DNA from 4 places in the Paenibacillus sp. PK3_47 genome. Region 4 is predicted to be linked to each of the others. Evidence: predicted binding sites of a transcription regulator. Region 4 holds the regulator's gene; each other region holds the start of a gene.
What was found. Region 4 encodes LexA, which represses DNA repair genes until DNA is damaged. Its sites were predicted from a motif close to CGAACATATGTTCG; they were not measured.
Positions count from the first base shown of each region.

Region 1 (3,209 bases), 150 kb from region 4:
CTCCAGATAACGCAGTCCTTCCACATATGCCCGCTGACGTTCATCAGCGACCACAATTTCTGTCAGTTCTTCTTTCATAAAAGAATTGCCGCTTATCATCCGGTATTTGATCATGACATCCTCATGGACAGTCATATTATACGATCCGAAATGGATGATATAGCGGTGATCCGATTTCTTCAGCCGTTCCACCTTCGTGATCACAAGCTGCTCATTATCAGGGAAATCTGCCAGAACCTGCTCGTCCTGCTCTTCCGGCTCCTCATTCAGTTGGATTACCATTGCTCTCTGTCACCTCAATACTTGCTGATATGTTGAAAAAACGCCCTGCACAATCAATCACAGGGCGCTATATTACGTTATATATTATTCAATTTCAAGCAGCAGGTTTTCTTCTTCCTCTTTCTCAGCTGCAATCTCGGAATCACTTGGTGCAGCCACAATGGTAGTCAGATTGCTGGCTTCACGGATTTTGTTCTCAATCAGAAGGGCAATATCCTGATGTTCCTTCAGGAACTGCTTGGCGTTCTCACGGCCTTGACCCAAACGCTCTCCTTCGTAGGAATACCAGGCGCCGCTCTTGTTGACGATATCCATTTCGGTACCGATATCCACAAGGCTGCCTTCTCTGGAAATCCCTTCGCCGTACATGATATCAACATCAGCCTGCTTGAACGGAGGTGCAACCTTGTTCTTCACGACTTTGATCTTTGTACGGTTACCTACTACATCGTTACCCATCTTGATACTTTCTACACGGCGTACATCAAGCCGCACGGAAGAGTAGAACTTTAGTGCCCGGCCGCCTGGAGTGGTTTCCGGGTTACCGAACATAACACCGATCTTCTCACGAAGCTGGTTGATGAAGATCGCAATGGTGTTGGACTTGTTGATGGCTCCGGACAGCTTACGCAAAGCCTGGGACATCAGGCGGGCTTGCAGACCCACGTGGGAATCCCCCATATCGCCTTCAATTTCCGCTTTAGGTACCAGTGCTGCTACAGAGTCGACAACAATGATGTCTACCGCGCCGCTGCGCACGAGTGCTTCGGCAATTTCAAGCGCCTGCTCGCCGGTATCCGGCTGGGACAGGAGCAATTCATCAATATTAACACCAAGCGCGTTGGCATATTTAGGATCAAGTGCATGCTCTGCATCAATAAAGGCAGCTTGTCCGCCAACCTTTTGAACCTCAGCAATAGCATGAAGAGCAACCGTTGTCTTACCGGAAGACTCCGGTCCGTATACTTCAATGATCCGTCCTTTGGGAAGTCCGCCGATACCTAGTGCAATATCCAGTGCCAAGGCTCCGCTAGGAACAACTTCCACCTTCATGTGATTGGATTCGCCAAGCTTCATGACAGAACCTTTACCAAATTGTTTTTCTATTTGACGAAGCGCCATATCAAGCGCTGCACGACGATCTGACAATCAGACCACTTCCTTCACTGTTTATATTTATATAATACCGTGTTTTGGGGCTCTTGCCAAGCTTTTTTTCGAACATACATTCGTTTTTTTATTGTTTCGGGATAAATCTCCCTTTTATTGTAAGCCTCCTCCCGCATACAGATCTTAAGTCATATTTAACCATAACGAAAGTCCATGCACACAGTCACCAAAGAGCTTGCAGCGGGCGATTCCTGAATATTACAAACAAAAAACCGCAGCAAAGATATCTCAGTGCTACGGTTCTTCCGTATAAATAATTATATACTGTTACGGATTATTATTGCAAGTTCGATCCTTCAAGCGGGGTTGCGATTTTGCGTTCCTCCAGCCTGCGCCACAGACGGTACAGCAGCGCTTTGACCGTACGCAGGCGGATGTTCTCGCGCGTACCCTTGAGATTAAGCTCGAATACCTCTGTAGGGTATCCCCGCTCCGCCAGACCGACGAAGACAAGCCCTACCGGCTTGCGTTCGGAATACCCCGGTCCCGCTACCCCGGTAACAGACAGTCCAAAGTCGGTGTCAGCCGTCATCCTTACCTGATCAGCCAGTACCTCAGCCACTTCACGGCTCACTGCACCAACCGCATCCGGTCCTTCGAGATAGGAAGCTGGCACATTGAGCAGCTTTTTCTTGATCTCATTCGAGTAACACACAATTCCGCCCTTGAACATGGACGCGCTGCCGGGAATACTGGTGATACTCTCCATAAGCAGTCCGCCTGTGCAGCTTTCCGCAGCGCTCAGCGTAAGCCCCGCATCCGCCATCCAGTCCACAATCAGCTGCTCCAGCGGCATGTCTATGTTGGCATACATGTGCTCCGGCAGAATCTCCTGGATTTTTTTCTCCAGCACATCCAGCTTCTCCATCGCCTCACGCTCGGAAGGCGCTTTGGTAGAGATGCGGACCGTAACTTCTCCCTCCTTCGCATAAGGAGCAATGGTCGGATCAGTCTGGTTACGGATAAGATCAATCAGTTTATCTTCCAGAAGCGACTCGCCGATACCGGCAAATTTGAGCATTTTGGAGTAAATCGGCATTTCATTCGTCAGCGCATGATGCTGCAGCCAAGGCTTCGCCTTTTCGGTGAACATCGGCTTCATTTCCCGCGGCGGCCCCGGAAGAACGATATAATACTTGCCTTTATCTGCGAATGCAATGCCCACAGCCAGCCCGATCTCATTAGCAAGCGGTGTGGTTCCTTCAATGATAAGCGCCTGCTTGCGGTTGTTCTCGGTCATGACAATCTTGCGCTCGTCAAAAAACCGCTGTACGTGATCCATAGCAAACTGGTCAATATGAAGCGAACGTCCAAGTGCAGCAGCAAGTGCTTCCTTGGTAAGATCATCCTCAGTCGGACCGATACCGCCGGTGAACAAAATGACATCCGCACGGCTTTGCGCAATTTCTATGGCTTGCTGAAGCCGGCTGCTGTTGTCTCCTACTACTGTCTGAAAATAGACGTCAATTCCCAGGGCGGCAAGCTCTACCGACAAAAACTGGGCATTGCTGTTAACGATTTGTCCAAGTAATAGTTCTGTACCTACGGCAATAATTTCTGCTTTCATAGCTGGCTTCCCCTCCTGGCAGTAGAAATAATGGATTCGTTAATAAGTTTAAGAATTATTAAGCTGCAGCAATTCCTTGTTCTTCACAAAGTAATCAATTCCCGAGTAGATCGTAATAATAGCCGCAGCCCAGATCGCGATATCGTCCAACGGAATGCTTACGAACTGGAACGGGAAGTTGTTGAGCAGC
Region 1 is NZ_CP026029.1:6,778,702-6,781,910, forward strand. Features, by position in the region: gene C2I18_RS29465 (regulatory protein RecX) at 1-282, opposite strand, end outside; gene recA (recombinase RecA) at 367-1,431, opposite strand; gene C2I18_RS29475 (competence/damage-inducible protein A) at 1,730-3,019, opposite strand; gene pgsA (CDP-diacylglycerol--glycerol-3-phosphate 3-phosphatidyltransferase) at 3,068-3,209, opposite strand, start outside.
Region 1: recA (recombinase RecA) is a predicted target of LexA. The motif match lies at 1,501-1,514, and genes of this name have one in related genera.

Region 2 (3,209 bases), 1.1 Mb from region 4:
GTAAAGCTGACAGCAGGCAGACTGCATGAGTTCAAGGTGGAGTATTTTGAGAATCAGGGCGATGCGCGGGCGGTACTGATGTGGGAGAGCCCCAGTCAGGCTAAAAGCGTGATTCCGGCCGGGGCATTTTATATGCCTTAGTAGATAGGCGGCGGTATCCGGTTTTATCGCGGAAAAATAACGAAACGGAGTCCATTTATAGGGGGATTTCCGTTTCTTTTTACTATGTATACGCTTTAAAATGGCAATTTGTTTTATGCATGCTTTTTTTACATTAATTTCATTTGCGCTTTGCAAAACTCGCCATTATTCTGTTAAGTGGAGGGATTTATTATGAGAAAAACTTTACTGACAGGACTACTATTAATGGTGGTTATCCTTAGCGCCTGCAGCAATAATAGTGCCGCACCAGCAACCGAGGAAGAAGTGCAGGAGACTGTACTTAACTTTTACAACGAGATGTCAAAATATGATGAAATGGGCAAGTCCTCGCTGGAAAATTTTAATGCAACACTGACCTCCTATTCGACAGGAAATGCCACCGATAAGGAACTTGAAAAGGCGGTCGATGAATTCCAGGATACGGCCTCCGACCTTGCGGATCAGGTTAAAGACGTGGAAATCGCCAGCAATCTTCCCGATGATATTGAAAAGCTGCTCAGAGATTCGACCATTGCGTTCCAGAGCGCTTATTCCATCAAGGAACAGGCCTCCAAAAGCGCCGTTTCCCCCGATGTGACAGCCGATGAGTTCAACGAAATGAATCAGCAGGCTGACGTAGCGATGCTCTACGGGATCTCGAAATTGAACGAAGCAAGGGAAGCTGTAGGATTGCTTGAAGCAGACAGCAGCGCAGCAGAAGGGGCTTCACAGACGACGGGTTCAGCAGACAGTAGCGAAGCAGGAAATTAAGTAACTTCATAAAAAGAAAAGCTCATAAGGCGCTGTACAGTGGTGATGCTGTTGGCGCTTTTTTGCTGTGTCCATTTTGAACGTGAAAATATAAATTTTCTGGTTGATCAAAACTCGGTTTCGCGGATATAATACAAACATGTGTTCGTGTGCAATATAGAGCGGCAATAACGAGCTTTTTGAAGGAGGAACGGCAATGGGCAAGAAGCTGAATGGCAGCGGTCTGCGGGAGAGCGGCCGGATGATGATCCCGGAACATAATAGCCTTATGATACAGGATAAAAAAGAGACGTGGCGCCGGGTCAGGCCGGTACTGGACGAAGAGAAGCTGGAGGAAATAGAATGTACGCTGGGACTGTCATTGCGGGCGCATGTGCGGGTAACAGTGATCATTTCCGGTCCTTTTGAAAATAAGCAGCTGAGCGGATTCGTCACATCGATTCACACCCATACACGGGAATTCAAGCTGCAGTGGGCGGAAGAATGGAAATGGATTAATGTGGACGATATTGCAGATGCTTATATAGTATGAGCGTAATCTTGGCAGCGGGCACTCTTTTGGGAGTGCCCGGAATTTTTTTCTTACATGCATAATCCCCGGGTCTAGCCGGAGGGATCTGTTTTTTCGTAAGCAATAAGAGTAACGTCCTTGTTCCCTGTAATTCGGGCAACCTCAGCCTCGGCCTGGCGGATCACCTCAATAGCGTCCTCCCGGCCGTTCAGCAGGGCTACTTTGTAGCTGTCGCTGTGTATATCCATGTCTTCACTCCCCTTGTATGGTTAGCATGGCCTTATATCGCGGAAATCATCCAGGATAGAGCAGGAAATAGGGGATGGTACAGGCAAGGGTTCCGGCTAGGGCATTTAATAGACCAGGGGGTGATTACATGCTGACTTTAGATCAGGTCAAGCGTAAATCTGCGGCTTCTCTTGGCAAGCTTCATCCGGCGGTGCAGGCCGGTGCAACCAAACTGATCGAGCGGAGTTACGCCCGGGGCGTGCCGATTGTCATTACCCAGGGAATGCGGAGCATTGCCGAACAGAACGCACTTTATGCGCAGGGCAGAACCAAGAAGGGGCCTATTGTGACTAATGCCAAAGGAGGCAGCAGTTACCATAATTACGGACTGGCGTTTGATTTTGCGCTGCTGCTGCCGGACGGCACAAGCCTCTCCTGGGATATGTCCCGTGACGGGGACAAGGATGGAGCAGCGGATTGGCAGGAGGTCGTGCAGGAGGCCCGTAAGCTGGGCTTTGAGTGGGGCGGAGACTGGACTTCGTTTAAGGATTATCCTCATTTTCAGATGACGTTCGGACTGACAACAGAACAGCTTCGGGCAGGCAGGAGACCAACAGCGCAGCAGGTGCAGGATGCCTTAGCCCGGATTAACGCGAATGAAAGCGGGAATAACAATGAGGTTATTATAACCTTGAACGGACATAAGATTGCGGAGGGTCTGATGGACGGCGGTACCACATATGCACCTGTCCGGGCTGTTGCTGAAGCGCTGGGTGCCGAGGTGACTTATGATCCAGCCAGCAGGACGGTCAAGCTGGTTACCCGATAAAAATTTCCTTGCATAGATGATACGGCACAGGGGGAAATTATCAGCGACAAACCACAAAGGGGGTAAATTTTTTGAACAAGCTGATAACAAGCCTTGCCTGCACAACCGTATTGTCCATGAGTCTTCTTGGTGTAGGATCTGCTGCACATGCTGCAGGTACAGGTGGCGGTATGGGATCTGCTGTTCCTGATACAGGAGCAACAGGCATGAACACCGAACGTACGCATATGCTGAATGGTACAGGCAATGGAACTGGCAATGGTAATGGTACAGGTACAGGCATTGGCACACGAGTTAACAACATGATGGACCGCACGACAGGTACAGTGAACAGAACCACCGACAACATCCTTGGCGGCGACAGAAACAACCGCACAGGTGATAACCACGGTGTGTCACCACTGAGCAACAACAATAATAACAATAACAACAACGGCAGATACCGGGCGACCGCTGCCAACAACAACAATGATGACGGCATGGATTGGGGCTGGCTTGGTCTGATCGGTCTCCTCGGTCTGGCCGGCATGCGCAACAAGAGCAGCGAGCGCGAACGCCGCTAGGCTGTTCGACTATGGTCCGTTCCGGTTCAGGCCGGAGCGGGCTTTTCTGTATTTAATAAAAAAATCGGCAATATGGATTGCACGTTCGCAGGATACGTGATATTATATTTCTTGTCGCGCAAGAAGCGCGCAATAACATGCCGGGGTGGCGGAACAGGCAGACGCA
Region 2 is NZ_CP026029.1:935,340-938,548, reverse strand. Features, by position in the region: gene C2I18_RS04335 (glycosyl hydrolase) at 1-141, shown strand, start outside; gene C2I18_RS04330 (hypothetical protein) at 334-912, shown strand; gene C2I18_RS04325 (YolD-like family protein) at 1,109-1,444, shown strand; gene C2I18_RS04320 (hypothetical protein) at 1,516-1,671, opposite strand; gene C2I18_RS04315 (M15 family metallopeptidase) at 1,800-2,480, shown strand; gene C2I18_RS04310 (WGxxGxxG family protein) at 2,552-3,043, shown strand; tRNA gene C2I18_RS04305 (tRNA-Leu) at 3,183-3,209, shown strand, end outside.
Region 2: C2I18_RS04325 (YolD-like family protein) is a predicted target of LexA. The motif match lies at 1,047-1,060, and genes of this name have one in related genera.

Region 3 (3,209 bases), 1.4 Mb from region 4:
TTCCGTATTTAATGTTGGAACAAAAATATTCAGCTTGTCCATCCCGTCAGCGTGCAGCAGAACAGCCTGCAGCAGCTCCTGGTATACGCCGGCAGCCTCCGGTTCCGCATACAGAATTCTCAGGCGCGCCTTCCGCCCTCTGCGGCTGTAATCATTAAGCATCAGCGAGGCGGCACCCGCCAGCTCTCCGTCTGAATTTACTGCTATGTATGTGGGATTGTCCGCATCAGCCTTAAATCGTTCAAGCTCCTCTTCACTTAGAAAAGAGTCATCCAGCTGATCCCGGTGCTTCCGGCAAAAAGCCAGAAACTCTTCTTCCCGGCTAACTTCCAGCGCTTTAATTATCATCAATATCAACTCCCGCCAAAAAAGTTGTTGTACTGTCCGCAAAGAAATATACCCCGCAGCAGCTACTGTATCATTTTACCAGGGAAAGCAGCCTGCGGACTACAGCCGGTGCAGCTGAGCTAGTTGCTACCGCCCTGCGGTTGTGGAAGTCTGACGGCGTGGAGACTGGACTGTCTTGGACACCTGTGCAGTGCATTAGCGTTGTCAAAAAAATAGCCGGAACCAGCCCCCGTCTAACGGGGGATTATCTGATAGAATCCCCAATGTTGCCATATCGTGCCTAATGACGCCAGCCTGCCCCAAATGTTTTTGTCACTCTCACCTGACCGTTAAACGTGTTACTTACTTATTACTCCCGTTGCTGCTAATGGATCGCGTATTCTTTTTACACTCTTACACCCGCTTGTCCACGGTTGGCGCTTGTGCTTGTAGACTTCTCACCCTCGCCCTTTTATCCTCTTACTGAGGAATCGAACTCATTGCACGTGAAAAACTGAGTACATTTAGCTATTACGAAGGGAAGGTTGCTAATTGTATGCGAAAAACCGAGTACAGTGAGCCATTACAAAGGGAATGTTGCTAATTGTATGCGAAAAACCGGGTACATTGAGCCATTACAAAGGGAATGTTGCTAATTATATGCGAAAAACCGAGTACATTGAGCCATTACAAAGGAAATGTTGCTAATTATATGCGAAAAACCGAGTACATTGAGCCGTAAGAAGGGAGCTACTGTGCCCGCAGTTATTACGGAGGTACCCTCCACACACATAAGAGGTGGACTTATAGATTTATCTTTCACGCCTTTCACGCCTATGGGCTAAAGCCACAATAAAAAACAGGTGGTTGAATTGCACTGAATGCAATTTAACCACCTGTTCATTGTAAAACATGATGCGGTCGAGAGGACTCGAACCTCCACGGTATTGCTACCACACGGACCTGAACCGTGCGCGTCTGCCAATTCCGCCACGACCGCATATTTCAATGACTCGCTCTCGCGGCCACAAGATAGATCTTACCATGCCAGGAATCTGGAGTCAACATTTTTTTATTTTCATTTAATTACATAATTTTTTGGTTAAATATTGCTTTTATTTACGGAAAAGAGGTATAATAAGAACAAAAGTTCGCATAATATAAATGAGGTGATTTATAATGGCGACTACCAAGAGAACTACCCTAAATACACCAACTCTTCCTGAAGATATAACCAAAGACGAATTGTCCCTTGTCAGAAGCTATCTGCTGCTAACGTTTATCCATAAAGTTTTTGAACGCGATTGCCGGGTAATCGGTAAGAGCGGTCTGTTTAAGACTCCGCAGCTCTATATGGAGCTGGTCTCCAGCGCAACGAAGAAGACTTCCCTGATGCTGCAGGAGGTAACCCGTGAGCTGGCTGCTCACTCTTTGAAGGTTACGACCATCCGCCAGGATCAGCGCGGAGTCGAAGCCCAGTATACGTGCCGGGGATACGTCGGCGAGATGAATATCCTCTGGCCCGGTTTCCGGAATGAGATGATGCTGCGGATGCGTGCTTATCTTGGCTTGAATCCGGAGTTAAGCGTTCTTCCGCAGAACCCCTCTGTAGAACAGATGGCTCTGTCCATTTAGGATTTACCCGTACAACAGCAAGACAGCCCCTGCCCGGTAACACCGGGTGGGGGCTGTCTTGCATTGCAGAGAATATTCTATTCTGACATGACAACGGTCAGGAGCTTACAAAATTCTAAATATTGTCCGGTCTGGGCTCTTTAACAGGCTGGAACAGATAATTGCGGTCCAGCTTCACAACATGCTTGTTGGGTCTGCGGATCATTACCTGGGACTCGTCCCAAGCCAGCACGATCCCTCTTATATCATTGCTCGGCAGCGCGTCGCGCACCACCCGTATTCTCTCCCCGGAAATCCGGTAGGCATCCAGCTGTTCATCACTTATCATATGAATTCCTCCCCTTTCTGCCGTTCTGCCATAAAAAAGACCCAAATGAGATCCATTTGGGCCCTGATTTCTTACTGAACTGTCAGTTCTGTATATCTTATAAAGCTGCTATATCAGTGCTTCGTTCTTCTCAAACCAGAAATCAAGAACTTTAGCGGACATCACACGTTCTTCCAGATATTCCACCTGATGTTCAGAGAACTTCTGCTTCCAGTCGAAATCCAGTTCTTGGCACAAGCTTGTAATTGTCAAAAGCTCAGACCAGGCTACATATCTTTTGTACCAGAAAAACTGAGGATGTTCTATCATATAGGGATACAGATCGTCGAACTCCGTATGTTTGCAATCCAGCGCACGCTCGAAATGATCCTTGGCCTCGGCTAATTTATCAATAAAAAATTGCTCTGTCACCGGTTCTTTCCCCATTGTGACGCCTCCTCTCCTATGTCTAAACCCTATTATAAAGGAAAAGTAATGGGGTGAAAAGAAGTTGTTAAAAAAATAGGCAGTGTTCCTATAATTGTCACCGGTTACTCTCCAAAAACAACCGTACCCTCACTAAGCGACTCTATTTTGACCAGCGATTCCAGCCGGATGCCTTGTTCTCTGATCGTACGGGCGCCAGCCTGGAAGCTTTTCTCGACAACAACGCCCAGACCTACCAGCTCAGCGCCGGAGCGCTGAATGATTTTGATCAGTCCGCGGGCTGCATCCCCGTTGGCGATAATATCATCGATAAAAAGAATTTTATCGTCAGAGGAGATATATTGGCGGGACAGCATGATGTCCGTAACGATACCTTTGGTAAACGAAGGGACTCTCTCGCACAAGGCATCCGGATCTGCCAGCAGCGTTTTTTTGCGGCGGGCAAAGACCAGCGGCACCTTCATTTCATAAGCGGTGGCAAATGCCACGGCAA
Region 3 is NZ_CP026029.1:5,270,657-5,273,865, reverse strand. Features, by position in the region: gene C2I18_RS22840 (GNAT family N-acetyltransferase) at 1-348, opposite strand, end outside; tRNA gene C2I18_RS22835 (tRNA-Leu) at 1,244-1,327, opposite strand; gene C2I18_RS22830 (YhjD family protein) at 1,507-1,962, shown strand; gene C2I18_RS22825 (hypothetical protein) at 2,078-2,290, opposite strand; gene C2I18_RS22820 (hypothetical protein) at 2,399-2,716, opposite strand; gene C2I18_RS22815 (xanthine phosphoribosyltransferase) at 2,821-3,209, opposite strand, start outside.
Region 3: C2I18_RS22830 (YhjD family protein) is a predicted target of LexA. The motif match lies at 1,468-1,481, and genes of this name have one in related genera.

Region 4 (3,209 bases):
ACAAAGTGCTGGAAAGCGATGCAGATCTGTTCACTGCGGCCTTGGCCCAGGTAAAAGTTTATGTCGTGCAACTGGTCAACGGACGCCCGCATGTCATTGCTGACTATGCCGGGCCTGTGCAGAGATGGACGCCGGATGATGTGATGATTGCGGGGATGCTGTATCAGCGGGATGAATTTGAGTTTCGCGTGCGTCTGTCTATTACGAAGTAACAGTTCCTGTACATGTCTGTTCATAGTTAACTGTCACTATTAAATAGAAAACTGCCGGATCACACAGGCACAGAAGGTTGGCATTGCATCTCTTATACTATCAAAAGTAAAAGAGGTGTAATGATGACACAGACTGAACGTGCAAGAATACGCAGGGCGCTTAGAGCGCTGCAGGCACAGCGTGCGGTTTTGCTGGAAAGACTTGAGGAAATCAATGAGAACCTGCGCCGGATCCCGAATCCCAGCCGGGCCAGACGTGAACTGCTGGCAGCCAGAGCATCGATCAGAGAAGCATTGCGCTTAAACCGTGTCGCGAGCAGACTCTTGCGCAGTATCCTGTAACTGTAAAATGATATTTAAGTATGATGAGGCATCCTGCGGGATGCCTTTTTGCTTATTCCGGAATAAACAGCCCCGCGTCGGTACAATGAGGTTGGATTTATTCCCGAATCGTTACCCGTGTTCCAATAGGAATGATCGCAGCGAGGGCCACTACATCTTCATTGTACATCCGGATACAGCCCAGTGACACCATGTGCCCGATAGAGGCAGGGTTATTCGTTCCGTGAATGCCGTAATGCGGCTTGGACAATCCCATCCAGAAGGCGCCAAAAGGCCCGCCGGGGTTAGGCTGCTTATTGATAATGGTGTATTCGCCGACAGGGGAGGCAGTGAGGACCTTACCGATCCCGACCGGGAACCCCCGGGTAACCTTATCGTTATCCAGCAGATACAGCATTCGTTGGGACAGGTCGACAATAATCCGGTAATTAGGCATGGGGCAGCACTCCTTTGTTAACAGGATATGTGCCGGGAGTCTTTACGGTTCAGGAACTTTCAGGATATTGGCAAAATAAAAAGACCGCTTCGCCAGGGAGGCGGTGCAGTCTTCAGGGAGAGTTAATTTTTAGTGGATGTCACGGAAAAGTCCGATGACTCTGCCTAATATCGTTACGCGGTTAAGGCGGAGAGGTTCGTAGGCCGGATTCTCCGGCTGCAGCCGGATATGGTCACGTTCCTTGTAGAAGGTCTTGACAGTTGCTTCATCTTCTTCTGTCATGGCAACAACAATATCACCATTGTCAGCAGTCTGCTGCTGGCGGACGATGACATAATCGCCGTTCATGATGCCAGCTTCAACCATACTGTCTCCGAGGACAGAAAGCATAAATACCTTGTTATCCCCTACATAATGAGTAGGGAGCGGAAAATAGTCTTCAATATTCTCAGTTGCGGTAATCGGTAAACCGGCGGTGACTTTACCGACGACAGGGATCCGGGTAACTGTCTGAACGAACTGATGCACATTCTCGGAATCTTCCTGGCCTAGCAGCTCAATGGCACGCGGTTTGGTCGGGTCGCGGCGGATCAGGCCTTTCTTCTCCAGACGGTCCAGATGACCATGCACAGTGGAACTGGAGGCCAGGCCTACAGCTTCGCCGATTTCCCGGACGGAAGGAGGATATCCCTTGCTGCGGACTTCGTTACGTATAAATTCCAGGATCGCCAGCTGGCGACTCGAGATCTTTGACATCGGAATCAACCCCATATGATATGTTTGGGAAAATTATAACATAGAACTGCCGTTCGTACAAACATAAGTTCTAACTATCTGCATTTTTGGCAAAAACAAAACTGCGAACAGCTGTTCGAAAAAACTGTTGATCAAAACACATGTTCGTGTTATATTATTTTCGAAAGTAAGAACAAGTGTTTGGAGGCCGATAATTATGTTAAAATACAGTACATACCGCAGCATTTACGATGAACCCCGTCAGGTGCAGGCTGCCAGTAATCATTCCGCTTCAGCTTATATGAACGAAACTAAAGGTTCCGCTGTTGATAAGTTAACATCAATTATGAGAGTGCTTCGCCAGGTTAGCCTTGTTAAGCTTGTGCTGGTGCTCATGTTAGTAATTTCCGGCTTTACTGTTGTAGGCAATGTGTTCGCAGGTTCAACATCTTTGATTACCGAGAGCAAGCGGGTTGTAGTCGAGCGAGGAGATACACTGTGGAGTATTGCACTGGAGAACAAACCCTCCAATATGAAGACCGCAGTTTATATAGAAGGAATTAAACAAACCAGCGGTTTGAAAGATACCAGGATCAAGGCCGGGGATGTTCTGACTTTGCCTGTGTATTAATGCTTAGTGTCTGTTATACTTAATCTCTAAGAGCTTTCAGGGAGCAAACCTTGACAAGCTCTTTTTCTCATGGCAAAGTTAAAATGATATTTATAGGGAGGGAAAAGAATTGAATATTGATGAATTGGTCGCACGCATCAACGAATTGGCCCGTAAGCAGAAAAGTGACGGCCTGACTGAAGAGGAACTGGCAGAACGCGCCAAGCTCCGCGAAATCTATCTGGGCAACATCCGCCGCAACTTCCGCGCCCAGCTGGATACCATTGAGATTGTGGATGAAGACGGGAATGGACAAGGCAGCAAGGGACCGTTACAGTAACCTTTTGTCTTTTTCATAGATATTTCAGAATGACTAGGGGGAACTTAGATGGCCCGTTCTTGGGAAAGAATGGTTCAACGCAACACACAGCAGGTCAACAAGCAAAGAAAGAAGCAGGGGAAGGACTCCATTTATGCTGCTTCGTCTAAATCAGCTGCCAAGAGCACTGAGGTTTTTAAGGGCCGCAACATTGTATTTCCGGTAGTGCTAATGCTGCTTGGAATCATGTTCTGGGTGGTCGGTTCCATTGATGAGGTGCAGGGACAGGGCGTTCTGGCGAATTGGCTGGGGGTAGTGCTGTATTTTGCACTTGCGGCGCTGTTGTTCTTCCGCAGACCGTATTTGAAGGTAGAACGCGATAGAGTTTCTACAATTAAATACAACCGCGAACGGTTTCTGAAGGCTTCAGAAATTGAGAAAATCACATTGTCCCGCAATGTTGTAATTCTGAAGTACAAAGGCAAACGCAAGCAATGGCTTTTCTCCAAACTGATTAACCGTTATGACACTGAGGCGATGGGTGCAAGCCTTGCG
Region 4 is NZ_CP026029.1:6,629,065-6,632,273, reverse strand. Features, by position in the region: gene C2I18_RS28805 (hypothetical protein) at 1-212, shown strand, start outside; gene C2I18_RS28800 (hypothetical protein) at 333-554, shown strand; gene C2I18_RS28795 (L,D-transpeptidase) at 652-990, opposite strand; gene lexA (transcriptional repressor LexA) at 1,120-1,746, opposite strand; gene C2I18_RS28785 (LysM peptidoglycan-binding domain-containing protein) at 1,943-2,356, shown strand; gene C2I18_RS28780 (DUF896 domain-containing protein) at 2,466-2,675, shown strand; gene C2I18_RS28775 (hypothetical protein) at 2,724-3,209, shown strand, end outside.